Linked DNA regions of Blastopirellula sediminis. Each later gene encodes a partner of the first gene's protein in a complex. Links are inferred from orthologs where the notes say so. Each region holds a gene or a part of one and is shown on either strand. Other genes may lie near its edges.

Region 1 (10,019 bases):
GATAGCGTTTGATTTTAGCCGGCCGACGGGGAGAGCGTACAAAAAAACATGCCAGGCGGAACCTGGCATGTTTTGAAGTTCAATTGCTTGATGGCAGCGGCTTACTTGCCCGCTTCCGGCTGGACGTACTCCATCGCCAGCAAGGTGTAACCGGTAACCAACACCGGGCTTCCTTCCATCCAGCGGGTCGTTTCGTTGACCCAGCTGCCGTCCTTTTGTTGTCGTCCGAGGAGTTCCTTTCGCAACTCGGCGCGCCACGGATGCTTGGCGCCGTCGGCAGTGCCGAACTCTTCTTCGCCAAAAGCGTCCAGCGCTTTGGCGGCGGTCAAGTAATAGTAGAACAAGCCTTGCTGGCCCAAGCCCGGGTTTTCGTGCAGGGTGTAATGCTTGCCGAGCCACTCGGAAGCGGCTTTGACGCGCGGGTCATCTTTGTCGACGCCAGCATAGATCATGCTCTTCAGACCGGCATAGGTCATCGAGCCGTAGCTCCGCAGACCGCCGTTGGGGGTTTCGCCCGCTTGGCTATTGCCGCCGGCGGCGATGGTGTAATAGAAACCGCCGTCCGGGTTCTTGGCCGGGAATTCCGACGTGTTGTGTTCCGATTCGAGGTTCTGGCAGCGCGAAACGAAGATCAGCGCCTTCTTCATCGCTTCGTCTTCTGGACCAGTGCCGGTCGCTTTGAGCGCTTCCATCATGAATGCGGTGTTCGACAGGTCAGGACGTTTGTGACCGCCGTAACCGGCGCCGCCGTAGAAAGTATCCGATTCTTCTTTGTCTTCGCTGGCGTCCCACTGGATCCCTTTCAGGAACTTGTCGGTACCGGCCAGCAGTTTGTCGTAGCGGCCATCTTTGTTTCCGGCGGCGAACGCCAGAACGGCCAACGACGTTTCGTAGTTCTTGTGGGTGCTCCCTTCAGCGTAGATGCCGCCATCTTCCTTGATCTGGGATTCCAAATAGGTGAGGGCCTTCTTCGCGACCGGATCGTCGGCGGTGCGGCCATGCGAAAGAATGCCGGCCGTGCAAAGCCCGGTCACGCCGATTGGGGACGCTTCGCCGAACGAACCATCTTCGTTTTGTTGTCCGGCTAGATAGTTAATGGCCGAAGTGATCGCTTTGTCGTAGGCGGCGCGGTCGTCGTCAGCAGCCAGGATCGGCGAGCAGAACGCGACTAGCGCAGCGATGGCCAGTCCTCGACGGAGTGAGAAAAGAGCAAGCATCAAATTTCCTCTTCTGGAATGAAAGTACCTGGGAGCGGATGTTGGGATTGTTTCCGCTCGGAAACCGGCGTAATCGGTGACTGGCCTGCCACCCCGATTTTCTGGAGGGACGCTTCCATTCTAGGACCGCCGGCGTTGGAGGCCAGCAAGTTCTAGTTGTAGGGATTATTCGAGCACGGCGAGAATCTCAGCCTCGCTCATGATCAACAACTCTTGATCTCCGATCTTGATTTCGGTTCCTGCCCACGAGGAGAACAAGACCCGATCCCCTTCCTTGACGTCGTGCCCGGCCCGCTTGCCGTCGGACAGCAGTCGCCCGTCGCCGACGCTGAGGACGCGTCCTTGTTTGGGCTTCTCTTGAGCGGAGTTGGGAAGCACGATGCCGCCGGCGGTCGTCTCTTCGGCGTCGAGACGTTTCACCACGAGGTTGTCACCAAGGGGAACGATCTTCATCTTTGGATTGAACTCCATACAGGGCGCAAAGTCGCGATCGATCTTCTTTCGCGAGTTCTCTTACCGATCCAAGGGGATGGACGGGCGCAGCGAATAGGGGTCTGCGCGTTAAAAGAGGCAATCCACGATTCTGGCATCTGACCGCGGGAGTATCAAGTCGAGGAAAAGACCCCCCGGCTGGCGAGAATCTCTCAGTTTTTGCTTGAACTCAAGTGTCGGTTTCGCTAGGTTGACGTTTCAGGCAGTAACAATTTTGGCGATGTCGAAAAACGAAACGGCCATCCTGAAAATCAGGATTCAAACCGTAGCAACGTCAAAATTAACTCTCAAAAGAATGCGTCACGTCCGGATCTTCCGCCATTGGGTAACAAGCCCGCTGACGGGAGACCTTATCATAAGTTAGTTGACGCGAAGGGATGCGCGAGATTGCCGTCGGGACGACGGAGATACGTCGTACCACCACGAGCAGCCGGTTTTCTGCTCGCTTGATTGATCGCGATTCGCCCATCCGCGACGATTAGTCGCAGCCACATGTTCCCTTTCCTCGATAATTGTGGCGAGTCTCGGCTAGGAGGCGTTTTCGGCAGATCCTCAACCTAGGATCGATCCGGAGCGTCGAAATCAAGCGAGCGCTTAACTGCGAACGCTAATGGGACCTCAGGTCCTTGGTTCGCGACGCCGGTTGCATCGAATGCCGCCTTGGAGCGTGCCCACATGCGCGTTCGAAGGCGGCTTCTTTTTTAGCTCCCCTTCTCCGGCTGCATCGCTTTCCGACTACAGCTTGTCGGACGCCATGGCGACCAGAAACAACAGCCAGCCGGCCATCAGGACCAAGAGAAACCGCATCACCTTCGGATGCGCCTGCGGCGGATCGCAGGTCGGCAGCATGTAGGGAGAAAGCTCGGCCGGCGGCGGCGATTTTTTCTTCGGTCGACTCATCGCGGGGAAGATTCCTCGGTAACTTCGATCCGGAAATCACGGACGAATGCGTCCTCAAAGTCGTAGACGCCGTCAAAATCTTCGCGGCGATCTTGCGGCGACTTCTTCATCATGCCGATGTCGATTAGGTTGTAGACGATGTCGCCGAAGTGGCTGGTAGTCTCGACGCCCCAGCTGTTGAGGACCGTCTTGGCCATCAGGCCGTACTGCTGTTGGGCGAAGTTGCGGATCGCTTCGCACAGCATCTGCCCGGTCAGGTGACGTTCCTGTTCCTGCCACTCCGGATCGTCATCCTCATCGTCGAACTCGTCGTCGTCGAGGATCATTTCCTCTTCGTCGAGGGCGAGATCGTCGTCTTCCTCATCCTCGTCATTCAGCTCGAAGTAGTTTTGGCCGAAGGAGAGCGCTTCGCGCACAAACTGGTACGCTTCCAGCTTAAATCGCGGATCATCTTTCAGCATCCGCATAAAGTCGGAATAGGTTTCGTCAGTCATGGCGTACGTGGTGGTTGGGCGAAAGGTTGGATTGCGGTGCAATACGGCGGGGCGCTATTCGCCCGCCGATGCATCATCGTCCGGAGACGACTCGTTACTTCTATTTTGGGATGTATTTTCGCCTCGGTCTGGTTTTCGGCGTTTTTTCGCCTGCGGCGGGGCCGCTTTGACCACCGACAAAACTTCGCCGGCGTCGACCAGAATCGTGCGATTATCTTCCATTCGCAAGAGAACCTGACCGGCCAGGATCTCTTGATTGATCACTTTTCCTCGTCCGTCGCGCGTCACGACGTCGGCGCCGATCGGCGGCAGCTCGCGCTGCAGTTCTTCGTACGTATCGTATTCGTAGCGGAGACAGCACTTCAGTCGCCCGCAGCGTCCGCTGATCTTGGTCGGATCGAGCGTCGCCTTCTGCAGCTTGGCCATCTTCATCGAGACCGGCGGCATCTCCGACAAGTGCGTGTTGCAGCAAACCGGTTTGCCGCAGTCGCCGTAGTCGGCCAGCAGTTTCGCTTCGTCGCGAACGCCGATTTGCCGCATCTCGATCCGCGTATGGAACTCGGCGGCGAGCAACTTCACCAGATCACGGAAGTCGACCCGGTTTTCGGCCAGGTAATAAATGACGATCCGTTCTCCGCCGAACAAGTGCTCGATGTCGACCAGTTGCATGTCGAGCTGCAATTGCTCCACGAACTTGCGGCACAACTCGAATTCGCGCGACGAGTTGTTCCGCAAATGCGTGATTTCGCTTTCGTCTTCCGCAGTCATCCCGCGAAGGATGTGGCCGCGAGTCGGATCGGGGAGCATCGCGACCGCTTGGTCGGTCGCAGCGCACAACACCGTTCCGTTCTCCAGGCCGCGCTTGGTCCGCACGATGACCGACTCGTCTCTTTGAAACTCGTCTTTCGCTCGTGCCGAAAATACGCCTAACAGACGCATCGACCCGTAACGGACTACGTAATCAGCCATCAGCCGTTTCTATGTTTTTCGACGCTCGCCGCGACCAGCAAGTCGACGGCGCTCGAAGGTTATCGTCAGGAAAGGGAACGCGCCGCGTAAGGGGCGAATTCCGGCGGACAAGTCTACTATAGCCGTACCGGATAGGGGAATGCGAGAACCGCGGGTAGAAACCGCCGGAAGCGTTACAGCAATTCCAACACATTCTCGGGGGGCCGTCCCAAGCGGGCCTTTCCGCCGCTGACGACAATTGGACGCTCGATCAGCGCAGGATGTTCCGCCAGGGTCTGCAGGATCTCCTCCGAATCAGCCGGTTGCGGTAATCCGAGCTTTCGCCAATCTTTTTCCCGAACCAGCAGCTTCGCGTCCCCCCCGAGCTGTTTCACTAATTTTGCTAGCGTTTTTTCATCGAGCGGCGACTTCAGGTACTCGACGATCTTGGGCTCAACCCCATGGGATCGCAGTAGTTCCAACGTTTGGCGGCTCTTTTGGCAGCGCGGATTGTGATAGATCGTAACCTGGGAAGACATAGAGCATCCTAATAAGTAACGCCGCAGACGCACGAAACGCATGCTGCAGACCGCTTTAGGATCAATTGGCGGGCGAGTCGGGTTCGTTGACACCCCCTCACCCCTACCTATAATTGAGCGGTTTCTGCCAGCAAAGCCAGAAGCGCCTGGATCGTTGGCGCTTTGGAACAAGATATTTTACGGTTGTGGAGATGATTCGCCATGGCGATGGAATTTAACGAAGCCAATTTTGAGACGGAAGTGTTGCAGTCGGCCGAACCGGTTTTGGTTGACTTTTGGGCCCCTTGGTGCGGTCCGTGCCGTCAACTCGCCCCGGTGATCGACCAGCTCAGCAAGGAATACGAAAGCGGCGCCAAGGTTGGTAAGGTCAATACCGACGAAAGCCCGAACCTCGCTCGCAAGTACGGCATTCAGAGCATCCCGACGGTCATGGTCTTCAAAGGCGGCCAGGTCGTCTCGCAGTTCATGGGCGTGCAGCCGAAAGCCAAGTTGCAAGAAGCGATCGACAGCGCGAAGGCTTAATTGGGGCTAAGGCCCAATTGATCCAAGCAAAGCGTCGATGCTGGCGACAGCAGCGATAGCAAAAAGCGCAAAAGGGAGACCCCGGTCTCCCTTTTTTTATGCGCAAAAGTTTACCAGGACGAACCAGATTGAATGTCGATGGCGAAAACTGCCGATGTCAAATTAGGAGCGGAGGACTTTATCGGTTGTAACGCTAGCTAACTCGTCGATCGCCTCATGGCAACTCAGCGCAAAACACGAAACGAGCAGATGCCCGAATCGCCGGCCGAAAAGAAGTCGGTCGATGCGATGCGCGTCGATGGTCCGCACGTGCCAAGCAGCGCTCCGGCTACGCCAGCGCCCGCCAAAGAAATGACCGACGACGACATCGTCGCCAAGCTGGAACCGCTCGAACTTTCGCCGGCCCAGCGCCGTCATCTGGAAGAGTTGTCGAACATTCTTCGCCAGCAACGGACCGAACTCGAGCGCCGCGAAGCGCAACTGCAATCGCAGATGGCGGCGATCGATAACGAGGCCCGCATCGCACGACTCGGCGTCGATCAACATGCGGCCGCGCTCGCCGAACGAACCAAACTGCTCGATCGCCGTGAACGCGAACTCGCAGAGCGCGACGCCGCGCTCAACGATCGCCAGAACGAAATCGAAGCGCAGGTTCTGAAGCTCGATCAACAAGCGGCCAAACTCGAACAAACCCGCGGCGCGCAAAAGCGCGAAGACGCTCGCCTGGCGAAGAGCGCCGCACAGTTGCGGATCACGCAAGAATCGCTCGAAGAAAAAGCGACGGCCGAACGGCGCGCCGTTGATCGCAAGCTGGCCGAAGTGAAAGGGCAACAAGCGGCGGTCGAAAAGTTCTCGGCGCAGATCCGCGACCGAGAGCGACAACTGGACGAGCGTCAGCAGACGCTCGAAAAGCGCCTGGCCGAACTCGACGAGATCGCCGCGCAACTTGCCGACGCCGAGCGAGGCCAAGCCGGCGACGCGCTCGTCTATAGTCGCGAACAAGCCGAACTGGCCCGCGAACGCCAAGTGTGGGAAATGGAGGTTTTGCGGCAACGCGAACTGCAAGAGCAGGCCCGCAAACGGGGCGAAGCGGAGCTGATCGAGATGGCGACCCAGCTCGACCAGCGACAGTCGCGCCTTGAACAGCGCCAGGCCGCGGTTGAAAAGATCGAACAGGAACTACGCGAGAAACATCGCGAGGCGCTCGAATCGCAACTGGTCGTTGCGGAACTCTGGCCTGAACTGATGCGACATACGCCGACCGCCGAATTGACTCGACGGACCGCCGAACTGCGAGTGAAGATTCGCCAGTCGCATGAAGACGCCGCCGCGATTTGGCGACGCCGTCAAAATGAAGTCAACGATCTGCTCGCTCGGCTCGAAGAGCGTCGGACCGAAATCGCCGACGAGTATCGCCGCTTCCAACAATGGTTGTCGGTTCGGCACGAAGACCTCGAAAAACAGGCGGCCCGCTTGGCCGCCGCCGAACGGGGACTGTCGCAAAAGATGCGAGTTTCTCCGGCGGAAACGAAAAAAGCCTGACCCAAAGGGCCAGGCTTTTTGATTGTCATCGAGAAGAACTCTAGCGAGCGGTAGTCGAAACGCTGTTGCTCAGCGATTCGCTTGGCTGGGGCGCCTTCTTCATCTCGGCTTCGTACTTCACGACGAATTCCGAAGCTTGCATCGCAGTGACGATTTCCTTCCGCGAGAAGTAAGATTCGCTGCGGCCATCGAGATGATGGATCGTCTTGCCGGCCAGCTCTTCCCAGCTCATGTCATTGTTCAAGTGCCACGCGGTCGCTTGGGCGACGCGTTGATCGATTTTGCCGCTGCCGAGCATGTGCAACAAAGTCGCAACGCCAGGCTTGGTGGTGTACTGGTCGATCGGCTTGACGTCATACGGAATTTTCGGATTCGGATCTTCCAGACCGTGGTCGAGACAAACCCCTTCAACTTTCACTTTCTGGGTCTTTTCCGGCATGACGTTGAAGAATCCGCCGCCGCCGCCGCCTTGACCGCCAAAGCCGCCGCCGCCACCAAAGCCGCCGCCGCCTTGACCGCCGAAACCGCCGCCGCCGCCGCCGAAGCCTTGGTTACCGCCGCCACCCTGACCGCCGAAGCCGCCGCCCCCTTGGCCGCCAAAGCCGCCGCCCCCTTGACCGCCGAAACCGCCGCCGCCGAACTGAGCGAGCGGGACGCCGGCGAACGCCGCAGGCATTTCCACCTTCAACTTCTTGGCGGTCTTGTTCGTGATGATGAACGTTCCCTTTTCGGAGTTCATCGGGATGAATTTGACGTCAATGATGCCGTCTTCCATCGCTTTGAACATGTTCACTTCTTCCGCCTCGGCGAAACGACCCGTCGAGTCGTCATCCGCAGCGACCGGAAAGGAAAAAGCGAGAGTGGCCAAGATGGCGAAGGATGTCGCCAATCGCTGAAAAAATTGCACCTTCATTCGAAAGAGCTCCTCTGTCTGCGGCGCCTGGTTCCAATAGAGAGAAGATGATGACGAGTTCGCAGGCCGAACTGCCATGCGTTGAGGGCGCTCGCGAACACGAGTGCGCTCGAGTGTTGTAGTGAAATTTTAGACTAATCGAGATTTGTTTCCCGACCAAGCGATTTGCAGTAGAATTGTCCCACCTCTGGCGGTTACTGCGCGAAAAGCGCAATAACCCCACCACGGATGGGGTTGTGATCGTCTTTTCCATTCCATTTTGCTTGTTTGGAACGGCAGTCGCCAAGAAATGAAAAAAGCCTGACCACGTAGGCCAGGCTTTTCGGAGGATTGCTGATTCTGCAGCGACGCTTATTTGGCGTCGGTCGAGACGCTTTCGCTCAGCGATTCGCTCGGCGCCGGCGTCTTTTTCATTTCGGCTTCGTACTTCACGACGAACTCGGAAGCTTGCATCGCGGTCGCGATTTCCTTTCGCGAGAAGTAAGGTTCGACGCGGCCGTCGAGATGTTTGATCGACTTGGCGGCCAGCTCTTCCCAGCTCATGTCATTGTTCAAGTGCCACGCGGTCGCTTGGGCGACGCGTTGATCGATCTTGCCGCTGCCGAGCATGTGCAACAAAGTCCCGACGCCCGGTTTGGTCGTGTACTGTTCGATCGGTTTGACGTCGTAGGGGATTTTCGGATTCGGATCTTCGAGGCCGTGATCCAAGCAAACGCCGTCGACTTTGACCTTCTGCGTTTTGTTCGGCATGACGTTGAAAAAACCGCCGCCACCGCCGCCGCCTTGACCGCCGAAGCCGCCGCCGCCACCAAAGCCGCCGCCACCGCCGCCGCCGAAACCGCCGCCGCCGCCGCCGAAGCCTTGGTTACCGCCGCCACCGCCGCCGCCAAGTCCGCCCTGACCGCCGCCGAAGCCGCCGCCACCTTGGTTGCCGCCAAATCCGCCGCCGCCAAATTGGGCGAGCGGAACGCCGGCGAACGCCGCAGGCATTTCGACCTTCAACTTCTTGTCGGTCTTATTCGTGATGATGAAAGTTCCGCGTTCCGCGTTCATCGGAATGAACTTCACGTCGATGACGCCCTGATCGATCGCTTTGAACATGTTGACTTCTTCCCCTTCCGCGGCGCGAGCCGGCGCGGTTTCGGCGGCGTAAGCGCCAACCGAAAAAGGAAGGGAAGCGAGCAGAGCGAACGTCATCGCCAAACGTCGAACGATCATCACCTTCATGGTCAATTTTCTTCGCAGGGTCTTGAGTAAGAAAAAGACGAGTTCCCCCGAAACTACTGGGTCGAAAACACCTATTGAGCTTCCAGGGAATTTCGAGGAATCCCTACGGTAGTCGAGAAATCGAAAAGCTCCTAATGAATTGCACCCAAAATTTGTCTATCCGACCTAGATTTTGCCAAATTCCAAATCGCAACGACTTTCCGACTCTTCTCGCCTCGTTGCAGTTGGGGGTTGAGGGAAGAACTTCACCTCTTTTTCAAATTTTATGCTTTAAGATCCCGCCACAAAGCTGATAATTGGGGTGCTATCACTCCCGAAAAGTTGGCAGTGCAGCGTGATGATCCGTCTTGAGATTTGCCCGCTTCCTCTCCCCGGCGGCGATCCTTCGCCTGGGGCTATTTCTCGACTGACGGCTGGAGTTAGCCCCCATCGGAGGCGGTTTCAAGGAAGGTAGCTTTCTCATGCAGGTTCTGATCTGGTTGCTCGTGCTGTTGGCGGCGCTGGCTGCGCTGACCCAGGCCTACGTCTTTTTCATGCAGATGTTGCGGTCCGATCCCGGTACCGCGCGAATGCAGGAAATCGCTAGTTTCGTTCGCGAAGGCGCCGACGCCTATTTAACGCAGCAATATCGCGTGGTGGCGATCTTCTTCGTCGTCATCTTCGCGATGCTCGCCGCGTTGTCCTACGTTTTCCGAGCGCAGAGCGATTGGGTGCCGTTTGCGTTTGTGACCGGCGGGTTTTTTAGCGGTCTGGCCGGTTGGATCGGCATGAAAACGGCGACCGCCGCCAGCAGTCGGACTTCGGCCGGCGCGCGGATCTCGCTCAACCAAGGCTTGCAGGTCGCTTTTCGCAGCGGCGCGGTGATGGGGCTGACGGTCGTGGGACTTGGTCTGCTCGACATCACCATCTGGTTCGCGGTCTTGCGGTGGGTCTTTCAGCTCAGCTTGATCGACGTGACGGTCACGATGCTCTGCTTTGGAATGGGGGCAAGTTGCCAGGCGCTGTTCGCGCGCGTCGGCGGCGGCATCTTTACCAAAGCGGCCGACGTCGGCGCCGACCTGGTCGGCAAAGTGGAGCAAGGTATCCCCGAAGACGATCCGCGCAATCCAGCGTCGATCGCCGATAACGTGGGAGATAACGTCGGCGACGTCGCCGGCATGGGCGCTGACCTTTACGAATCGTATTGCGGCTCGCTATTGGCGACCGCTGCGCTCGGCGTCGCCGC
Region 2 (10,303 bases), on another replicon or contig:
CTTGCTCATCGTCGTGAATTCGACGCCGACCGACGACGCACCAGGCGCCGACAGGAAGCTGGGAGGCTTATAACCGTCAAAGGCGATATCGGCGTAGGCGAAGTCGCTAATCACCATGAATCCGTACCGCTTCGCCAGCTTCACCACTTCAACGAAGAACTCGGGCTCGACCGTCACGGTCGACGGGTTGTGGGGATAGCAGATGATCAGCAGCTTCGGTTTCGGATAAAGGTGTTCGCATGTGTAAGCGATATTTTGGAGAAACTTCTCGCTATCGCCCACTTCGAGCGCGATGACGTTCCCGGAAGCCAAGGCGACGGCATAGGTGTGCACCGGGAAATAGGGCGCCGGCACAATCGCGGTGTCGCCAGGGCCCATCATCGCCAGGCACATGTGCGAGAAACCTTCCTTCGAGCCAAGGCAGGCGATAATTTCCGACTCAGGGTCCAGGCGTACGCCGTATTTTTTCAGGTACTTGCCGGCGACTTCACGGCGCAAGTTGCGAATGCCGTTCGACTTGCTGTAGCCATGGTTCCGCTCGTCCCGGACCGCTTCGCACATCTTTTCCATGACGAATTCTTGCGGCGGATCGGACGGGTTCCCCATCCCCAGGTCGATGACGTCATGTCCGGCGACCCGCTTTTCGTACAACAAGGCGTTGATGCGGCCGAACATGTAAGGGGGCAGGCGGTAAACGCGCTGCGCATATTCGACTTTAAAGGGGGTCTCGCCACCGATGGGGTGGCCGGATTCGGAGCTCATGGACCTAAACCTGATAAACGCCGCATAGCGGCAAATGCGTAAATGGAAATCGGCCGCGGAAACGTTAATTCTAAGAATCGGCAACCTAGTAGGAAAGGACGACTTGAGCGGAGGATACCCTGCGTAAACCTCAGGTTCGGCCTCGACCTACAAAAAGAAGCCCCGACGCTGGTCGGGGCTTCCAAGATTTGCAGAACTTCTGGAGAAGTTTCGGCATTAACGAGTCGGTTGCTGTCGGGCGGCAGCTTCCAACTTTTTACCCATCTGGGTGGTGTTGGCCAGGAAGTTGTCGATCTGGGCTTCTTCCCGCAGTTCGTCGAACGCCTTGGCCATTTCCAGGCGAATCTTCTTCTCGTGGATGTCCTTCACCAGTTCGTCGCGGACGACGTTGATGTCGGTGATGGTCGGCTTGGTCCGGCCCAAGGCCTTCAAGATCAGCGACTGACGGCCGATGTTGACGATGCTCGATAGCTCGCCCGGCTGCAGACGGAAGGCTTCTTCTTCCAGCTTCGGCTGACCGCCGTTGCGGCGAATCGGCGGAACCTGGCCATCGTTGTTCTTCGAGACCGGCTCGATCGAGTACTGACGGGCCAGTTCGCCGAAGAACTGTTCGCTCGGGTTTTTGCGGGCCATATCCCACACTTCCTGAGCGCGACGCTGGTTGTCGAGCACGATCGCCAAAACCTGGACGCGTTCGCCATAGTTGGCTTCAAAGCCCTTTTGGACGTCCTCTTCGGTGACTTGGATCTTCTCGGCGACCAGCTTTTTCAGGGCGACGGTCGGCCAGACGGCGTCACGAACGTAGACCTCGACGGAGATGTTCTGCTCCTTGGTCACTTCCTCAAGCCAGGCTTCAAAGTCGGGCGAACCATCCTTCTTCAGGAAGCCGTACGAGTCAGCGGCACGGCTGATTTCGTCATTCAGGTCCTGCTCGGTAACGTCCAGGTTACGCGACTTCAGGGCCTGCTGCAGGACGCGGCGATTGATTTCGCCATCCAGCACTTCGACGCCGTGACGCGTGATGCATTCTTCTTCCAGATCCTTCTGCATGATCGGCAGACCGTTGAGGGTCGCAATCACATCCGGATTCGGCTGGCCGGTCGGATCTTCCATGAAGTTTTGGATCTTGGCGACCTTTTGCAACTCTTCGTAAACGTCGCCGGCCGACGAACGGAGCTTGTGCTCACGAATCGCTTCGACCATGCGTTGGGCGATTTCCGGCTGCTTGGCGGCGTCGACTTCGGTCGGCGGCAAGTGCGATTCGCACTTGAAGATCAGGTACTGACCCGCGGTAAAGAGAACCTGCGAGACTTCCCCTTCTTTCAAGGCGAAGACCAGGTCTTCGACTTCCGGGGTGCCCATGTGCTTGCTGATCGGCGGAATCAAACCGCGAGCGGCGGCGCTGTTCGGATCTTCCGAGAAATCCTTCGCCATGTCGGCGAAACCTTCCGGATTGGCGGCCGCTTTGGCACGTAGTTCTTCGGCCAAGGCGCGATCGCTGACCGAGATCATGCGGCACTTCACCTTCGGGCCGAATTGCGATTCCCAGGCTTCGTTCAGCTCATCCTGGGTCACTTCCAAACGATTGGCGGCCAAGCGACGCAGGGCCATCGTCGGCCAGACGATGTCATTGCGGTACTGAGCCGGCGTGACGTTCCGTTCGTCCTTTAGCAGGCTGAACCACTTGTCGACCGACAGGCCGAACTTTTTGGCGGTGTTTTCGATTTCGGCGTCGATTTCAGTCGACGTAATCGTGATGTTGCGCTTTTGGCATTCATCCGCGATCAGGCGTTTGTTGATGACGCTTTCCAGAACGGTTTCGCCAAAGCGACGAGCCGCTTCGCGTCCCAGTTCATCGCGGGTAATCGGTTCGCGATTGACGACGGCGACAGTTTTGATCGCCGGAGCGGCGGCCGGTGCGGCCTGGCCAGCTTGCGGCTGCTGGGCGACGGCATTGTTTTCGCCTCCCAGATTGCGAACGGCGATCACGCCGACAGCGACCAGAACGAAGCCGCCCGCAATAATGGCCCAGGTTGCTCGATGGGCGTTTCGAAACGTAGTCACACTCGCCTCCTTGCTTCTGTGAAAATCGATCGATTTTTTCTAAAGTTTGCGTCCATGCGGGTCGATCCCTAACAAGTTAGGGCGCGGGAATATAGATCTCATTGCGAATCAGGTCAAGATTGATTCGCGTAGCGCAACAAAAAGGACGGCGCGATCACTCACGCCGTCCCAATTATTTTCTTACTGCTGCTAGCACAGCTGCTATTTGCGAATCGCGGCGCCGATCTCAGCCGGTCGATCGGTGATGATGCCGTCGACGCCGAGGTCAACCAACTCTTTCGCCTGCTTCGGATCGTTGACCGTGTAGACAAACAGCTTCTTGCCGTGCTTGTGAACCATCGCGGCGGCCGCCTTATCAACGAACTTGTAGTTCCACGCGATCACGTCGACCTTGTCGACGATCGGGGCGATCCGCTCGGCCGTTAGTTTGTCGCTACCGAGGGCGGCGATCGCCAGCGTCGGTTCCAGTTCGCGGCAACGAGCGACGAAGTCCCAATTGAACGACTGGACAACCAGCTTTTCGGTCCAGTCTCGTTCTTTGAGCAGTTTGACCAGCGAGTCGGCGTCACCTTGCTTATGTTCGATCAGGGTGACGCTGCCGTTTTGGATCGTCTCAATCGCTTGATCGAGGGTCGGAACCTTCACGCCGGCGAACTTGGCGTCAAACCAGCTTCCCGCGTCCAACGCTGCGACATCCGACCAATTCTTGGCGGCGATCTCCGTCTTCTTCTCATTCCATAACTTGTTGGCGTCGGTCGTCCGGTCGTACGTTTTGTCGTGGATGCAAAACGCAACCTTGTCTGAGCTCAGGTAATAGTCGAGCTCGACCAGATCCGCCTTTTGATCAATCGCCAATTGGAACGAAGGCAACGTATTCTCGGGAGCGAACGCACAAGCGCCACGATGCCCGATCACGAGCGGTTCTTTCGTTTCGAGGATCCGATTCACTCTGGCGTCTCCCGCCGAAACCTGGGAATGAAAACCAAAACCGGCGGCAAACGCCACTGCGGCGAGAATCAAGGAAAACAAAGGACGCTGGAAACGAAGCATCGGGTCGATCTCATCTTGAGGTCACGTAAACGAAAAAAGGTCGCCAGCACCCGAGTGAGCGCCGCGACCTTGGCGAACCGCCATATTTTACGTGGGAAGTTAGCCTTCCATCACTTCGTTTTCGCGGGTCTTGGCCAATTCCGTCACTTTTTCTTCAAACTTTTTTGTGAGTTCCTGAATTTCGTTCTTGATATCGTCCCGGATGTCTTCGCCGATCTCCTTGTTCTTCTCGGCGGTCTCGGCCGACTTGTTGCAGTCGCGGCGGACGTTGCGGATCGAAACCTTCGCTTCTTCCGAGAGCTCTTTAATACGAGCGACCAGCTTCTTGCGAACTTCGGTCGACAACGCAGGGACGTTCAAGCGAATCACGCGACCGTCGCTTTGCGGCGCCATCCCCAAGTCGCTGGCGACAATCGCCTTCTCGATGTCTTTGATCGCCCCGGTGTCGTAAGGACGGATCAGCAACTGAGTCGGTTCCGGAACGCTGACCGAAGCGATCTGCTTGATCGGTTGCAGCGAACCGTAAACTTCGACCCGCAGCGAATCGACCAGGCCCGGGTTGGCGCGGCCGGTGCGAATGCCGGAGAGATTGTTCTTCAGATGCTCGATCGCTTTCTCCATGCGATCTTCCGCTTCCGTCGTAATGTTGTCAGCGCTCATGGCTCGGTCCCACGATTGAATTTGAGGTGTCCAGCAGACTAGAACGACGCCCTGCGTCGTGAATAATCTTCATAAGGCTACCTTACTTTAGCCCGGAAGAAAATATGCGGCTCCGTTAGAGTTGTCCTAACAGGAAATTCGCCGCTATTGACGGGAGCAGGGCAAATTGGATAAGCCCAATAAGTTCGCTGCTGACTCCCGTGCGTTAAATCAAGCGAACGCTAGTTCACCGGTTGCAGTTCCGGCGAGATCAACGTGCCGACATGTTCCCCCATGACAGCTCGCTGAATGTTCCCGTCGATACGATAGTTGAACACCAAGATCGGCATTCCATGTTCGCGGCAATGGGTAATCGCGGTCGAGTCCATTACCCGTAGGTTTTGCGCCTGAACCGTGGCGAAGTCCAAGTTGCGATAGAAGATTGCGTGCGGGTTCTTTTCGGGGTCGTCGCTATAAACCCCGTCGACTCGCGTCGCTTTCATCAGAATATCGGCTTCCAATTCGAGCGCTCGCTGAGCGGCCGCGGTATCAGTCGTGACGAACGGGCTACCGGTTCCGGCAGCCAGAATCACGATGCGGCCCTTTTCGAGGTGACGCTTCGCGCGGCGGCGAATGTAGGGTTCCGCGACGCCGTCCATCCGAATCGCGGTCGTCAGACGCGTTTCGCAACCGAGCGATTCCAGCGCGTCCTGCAGTGCCAGACCGTTGATGACAGTGGCCAACATCCCCATATAGTGGGCGGTCGCCTCCTGGATCATGGCGCTTTCGTTCTTGAATTGTCCGCCGCGGAGAATGTTTCCGCCGCCGATCACCACCGCGATTTGGCAGCCGAGCTGCGACGCCTGGTGGATTTGCCGCGAGATATGGACCACTTCATCCATGGCAATCCCGCGTTCGCCGTGGTGGGAAAAGCTTTCTCCGGATAGTTTGAGAACGATACGGGAAAACTGCGGCGAAAGAGCATCCGGTTGGGTCATGCGGCGAACCTTGGCAAAATAAAGGGGAGAAGCCGAATTCGTCGGTGGAATTCTACCGGAAACGTAGTGCGCCGCACAGTCGATGCGCCCGGATTGATGGATGGAAGTCGGACAAGAACGAAAAAAGCCCTGCTACGTCGAGCAGGGCTTTTCAATTTTCTTTATCGCGGACTACGCCGAAAGGACTAGCCTTCGGCCGAAGCGTCTTCGCCCAGGCTCCAGTGGATGAAGCGTTTGATGGTCATTCCCTTGCTCTTGGCATAGCCGCCGACCGATTGCTTATCATCCTTCACAAACGGCTGTTCGAGCAGAACCGATTCGGCGTAGAAGTTACGGAGACGACCTTCGACCATCTTTTCGATGATCTTTTCGGGCTTGCCTTCGTTACGAGCCGCTTCGGTCAGAATCGAACGTTCGTTTTCGACCACTTTCGGATCGAGTTCTTCAACCGTCAGAGCCGAGGGACGCATCGCAGCGATGTGCATCGAAATGTCTTTGGCGGTTTCGTTGTCCCCACCTTCGACTTCGATCAGCACGCCAGCGACAGTGGTGCTGTTGTGGCTGTAACCGCCGGCAGCGCCGTCGATGCGGATCATGCGACCGACATTGAAGACTTCGCGAACGCGGTTGAACAGGTCGTCACGAACTTCGCCCAGGGTCTGGCCCGGCTTGATCGTCGACGGTTGAGCCAACAGATCTTCGGCGGTCGCAGCGCCCGGCCCTTCGGCCAGCACTTTCGCCATGTCGTCAGCCAGGGCGATGAAGTCGTCGAGCTGGACCACCGAGGCGCTTTCGCACTTCAGTTCGACCATCGCACCGACGCCCTTGGCGACGTCCGCATAAACGCCAAAGCGGCCGAATTCGGTCACGCGATCTTGGCGTTTGCTGGCGATCGCGGCGCCGTTTTCACGCAGCCAGCGGATCGCGCCGTCTTCGTCGCCGCCTGCTTCGGTCAGCGCCTTTTTGCATTCCATCATGGGAAGTCCGGTCTTTTCGCGGAGTGATTTCACCGCAGCCGCCGAAATTCCTGCCATATCAGATTCTCCGAGATTTAGTCGTCGTCAGAATTGAATTTCACGTAATAGGGAAGGAGTAAGCTTACTCGCTTCCCTTGAATCTTTGATCAGCGCGAGGATCGACTCCGCAATTACGAAGCGGGAACCGCGTCTTTGCCCTTCATCGCGACGTTGTGCTTGCCGTCGATCACCGCGTCCGCCAGGTGTTTGGCGAACAGTTCGATCGAGCGGATACCGTCGTCGTTGCCCGGCACCGGCAGATCGATTTCGTCCGGATCGCAGTCGGTATCGGTCAGGGCCACAGTCGTGATGCCCAGCGATTGGGCTTCGCGGATCGCGTTGCGTTCTTTCTTCGGATCGACGATCACCAGCGTTTCCGGCAGGCGATTCATCGTGCGCAAACCGTTGAGGTTGCGGTACATTTTGCGGTGTTCGCGGGCGAGCGACGACTGCATCTTCTTCGAGTACTTGTGCAGTTCGTCCCCTTCCAGGATCGATTCGAGCTCTTCCAAGCGGGTCAGACGGCTACGAATGGTGCGGAAGTTGGTCAGCGTACCGCCGAGCCAACGTTCGTTGATGAACGGCATGCCGCAGCGTTCGGCTTCACGTTCGATCGCGGCGCCGGCTTGACGCTTGGTGCCGACGAACAGGACCAGCGAGCCGCCTTCAGAGACCTGGGTCAGGTACTTCTTGGCACGCAGCAGGCCGCGGATCGTTTCGCGGACGTCGATGATGTGGATCTGGTTCTTTTTGGCGTAGATGTACGGCGCCATCTTCGGGTTCCACCGGCTGGTGCGGTGACCATAGTGGATGCCCGATTCGACCAGTTCTTTAATTACGGAGTTCGCACTTCCGTCAGAAGACATAGAGGCTTTCCTTAAAAATGGGACCGCCAGGAAACGATGCGAATCAACTGAGCGATGCCGGCGCCTACTAATGCCGGAGAAGCGATGACCCGCGAAGGTTCAGCCTCTGCGAAGCGATACTCTTATCTCTCAGGCCGCAGATCTGTCCGATAAGTCGACAGTTCCTGACCGATCCGCCTCACTTCGCCAGCAGCGGATCGACAGCTTGAAAGACGTTTCCCACATGTTCCGGCTTCGGGCCGTCGGCCCTCTTCCCGGTGATTATGCTCCCCTGCGGCTTGCAGGGGACGAAAACAAGCGGCTGATCCTACCAAAGAGGGCGAAAATCGTCAACCGGCGCCCCTGACATGCAGTGGACGAGCAGGACCAGAGCCCTATAATGACGCGATGGCTATGTTATGGCCGAGGGGGCCAACTATTACTTTTAATTATAGAAAGTCGATTTCGTGGCCGAGAAAGTCGTCATCATTGGAAGTGGGCCTGCCGGGTGGACAGCGGCGATTTACGCCGCCCGAGCGGAAATTCAACCTCTCGTCTTTGAAGGGGCGCCGCTCCAGGAACATTTTGACGTTGGTCGCGGGCCGCTCGGTCAGCTGGCGATGACGACCGAAGTCGAGAATTTCCCGGGCTTTCCGTCCGGCGACCTGAGCGCATACCTCGATAACGCCATCGAACCGGAACTCCGCCAGTACATGGCCCCCCACATGAAACATGGCGTCAGCGGTCCGGAGCTGATGGAGCTGATGCGCCAGCAGGCGAAGAACTTTGGCACCCGGATCATCGGCGACGACATCGTCGAAGTCGACTTTGACGTTCGCCCGTTCCGCCTGACGACGCGCGAAGGGGACACGATCGAGGCACACTCGGTGATCGTCGCGACCGGCGCCCGGGCGAATTACCTCGGCCTGCCGTCGGAAGCGAAGTTCAAAAACCGCGGCGTCAGCGCTTGTGCGGTCTGCGATGGCGCGTTGCCGCGATTCCGCGGTCAGCCCTGCATCGTCGTTGGCGGCGGCGACTCGGCGGTGGAAGAAGCTGATTACATGGCCAAATTCGCGTCGAAGGTCTATCTGGTCCACCGCCGCGATGAGCTGCGAGCCTCGAAGATCATGGCCGAACGAGCGGAGAAAAACCCGAAAATCGAGATCGTCTGGAACTCGGTCGTCGAGGAAGTCCTGGGCGATGACGAGAACGGCGTGACCGGCGCTCGCCTGAAGAACGTGGTCGAAGATTCGTCGAAGGTCTACGACGCGACCGGCTTCTTCCTCGGTATCGGCCACACGCCGAACACCGACTTCCTGGAAGGGAAGCTGGAAATGAACGACAAGAATTACCTCAAATGGACGGTTCCGTTCCGGACCAACACCAGCGTCGAAGGGGTCTTCGCTGCAGGGGACGTCGCCGACGACAACTATCGCCAAGCGGTCACCGCCGCGGGTAGCGGTTGTATGGCGGCTCTCGACGCCGAGCGCTATCTGGCCGCGCAAGGTCACCACTAAACCGTAAACTCTCGCAGAAAAATGTAGCGCCTTCGCTGGAAGGCGCTACAAGCGGGATTCAATGCGGTTTACACTAGACCCTCCTCACGATCTTCTCCGTCACCACGAGTTCCGCCCCAAACCCATGTCCGAATCGAACGCTCCCGCTCCGTCGTCGCCCCAGGGTAAACACGCTCAGACAGACCGAGAAATCTTGCAGGAAGCTCACGAAAAGGGGACGATGGCGACGCTGTTCGCGTTCGTTCGCCTTTCGGGTCCAGGCTGGCTGCAAAGCGCGATCACGCTCGGCGGCGGATCGCTCGCTGGCGCTCTCTATCTCGGCTCGCTCGGCGGCGTCAACATGCTCTGGTTGCAGTTGATGGCGATCATCATGGGGGTCGTGATGCTCTCGGCGATCAGCTACGTCACCCTCTCGACCGGCAAAAAGCCGTTCGGCGAAATCAATGATCACATCAACCCAGCGCTCGGTTGGGGCTGGGTAATCGCGACCTGCCTGGCGAACATGATTTTCATCATGCCGCAGTTCTCGCTCTGCTATGACGCGCTCGATAAGAACCTGCTCCCGGATCTAATTGACGGCAGCGTTACCTCGAAATGGGTCGTGTCGATCATATTGTTGCTGGCCGGCGGCTTCGTCGTGCTGCTCAATACGCGCGGCGGAACCGGCGCGAAGATCTTTGACGTCCTGCTGAAGCTGTTGGTTGGGATGGTTGTGATCTGCTTCTTCGGGGTCGTTGCGTTGATGGCGTACCAAGGGGTGCTCAACTGGGGCGAGATCTTCGCGGGGTTCATTCCGGACCTCAGCCAACTTAGCTCACCGACTGGCAACCTAGCGTTGCTTGTTGACCAGGCGAGCGACGCCCATCGCGAGTTCTTCCGCAACCGCATCGTGAAAGACCAAAGCGCGGTGATGATCGGCGCCGCGGCGACGGCGGTCGGCATCAACATGACCTTCTTGCTTCCCTACTCGATGTTGGCTCGCGGTTGGGATCGCCCGTTCCGCGGATTGGCCCGCTTCGACTTGTCGACCGGCATGGCGATTCCCTACATCATCGTGACCAGCTGCGTGGTGATCGCGTCGGGCGCTCGCTTCAACGGCAGCAACTACAACGATCCGAAGGTCGATCCTTACTGGCTGAGCAGCGATCCGGCGGAAGTCGCCAAGTCGCCGATCATCAGCGGCGCCACGGCAGTGATCACTCCTTTGCTGAAGGAAACCTACGCCGACAAATATGCCGAAATCGCCGCGAACGACGCCGATCAGACTCCGCTCGAGATAGCGGACGAACAAAAGAAGCTGACCGCTTCGCTGGCGCCGGAGTATCTGACGACCCTGAATGAGTCGGAGCGACTGATCGTCGCGTCGCTGGTGCAGCGTAACGCCGATCAGCTGTCCGAGGCGCTCGCGCCGC

The links.
Region 2: the proteins of trxA (region 1) and LOC68_RS00505 are in contact, whole or in part, in a crystal structure (PDB 1F6M), measured with the Escherichia coli proteins. The link is inferred for Blastopirellula sediminis from one-to-one orthologs.

Annotation. Positions count from the first base shown.
Region 1 is NZ_JAJKFT010000010.1:1,119,545-1,129,563, reverse strand. The notes cover bases 3,740-6,451. They hold trxA (thioredoxin), read left to right. Parts: upstream 3,740-4,791; coding sequence 4,792-5,112; downstream 5,113-6,451. Other genes in these bases: LOC68_RS16165 (hypothetical protein), read left to right, coding at 5,362-6,451; arsC (arsenate reductase (glutaredoxin)), read right to left, coding at 4,246-4,590; LOC68_RS16180 (PSP1 domain-containing protein), read right to left, coding at 3,740-4,072. In the rest of the region: prenyltransferase/squalene oxidase repeat-containing protein, read right to left, coding at 102-1,217; co-chaperone GroES, read right to left, coding at 1,383-1,670; hypothetical protein, read right to left, coding at 2,445-2,609; Minf_1886 family protein, read right to left, coding at 2,606-3,103; more of PSP1 domain-containing protein, read right to left, coding at 3,158-3,739; more of hypothetical protein, read left to right, coding at 6,452-6,654; hypothetical protein, read right to left, coding at 6,695-7,567; hypothetical protein, read right to left, coding at 7,919-8,794; sodium-translocating pyrophosphatase, read left to right, coding at 9,256-10,019. UniProt on the Escherichia coli protein: Participates in various redox reactions through the reversible oxidation of its active center dithiol to a disulfide and catalyzes dithiol-disulfide exchange reactions.
Region 2 is NZ_JAJKFT010000001.1:109,984-120,286, reverse strand. Bases 6,871-9,866 are described here. They hold LOC68_RS00505 (NAD(P)/FAD-dependent oxidoreductase), read left to right. Parts: upstream 6,871-7,841; coding sequence 7,842-8,891; downstream 8,892-9,866. Other genes in these bases: LOC68_RS00500 (divalent metal cation transporter), read left to right, coding at 9,016-9,866; rpsB (30S ribosomal protein S2), read right to left, coding at 6,871-7,395. In the rest of the region: aminotransferase class I/II-fold pyridoxal phosphate-dependent enzyme, read right to left, coding at 1-762; peptidylprolyl isomerase, read right to left, coding at 979-2,826; glycerophosphodiester phosphodiesterase, read right to left, coding at 3,028-3,774; frr (ribosome recycling factor), read right to left, coding at 3,976-4,536; pyrH (UMP kinase), read right to left, coding at 4,758-5,513; tsf (translation elongation factor Ts), read right to left, coding at 5,699-6,547; more of rpsB, read right to left, coding at 6,661-6,870; more of divalent metal cation transporter, read left to right, coding at 9,867-10,303.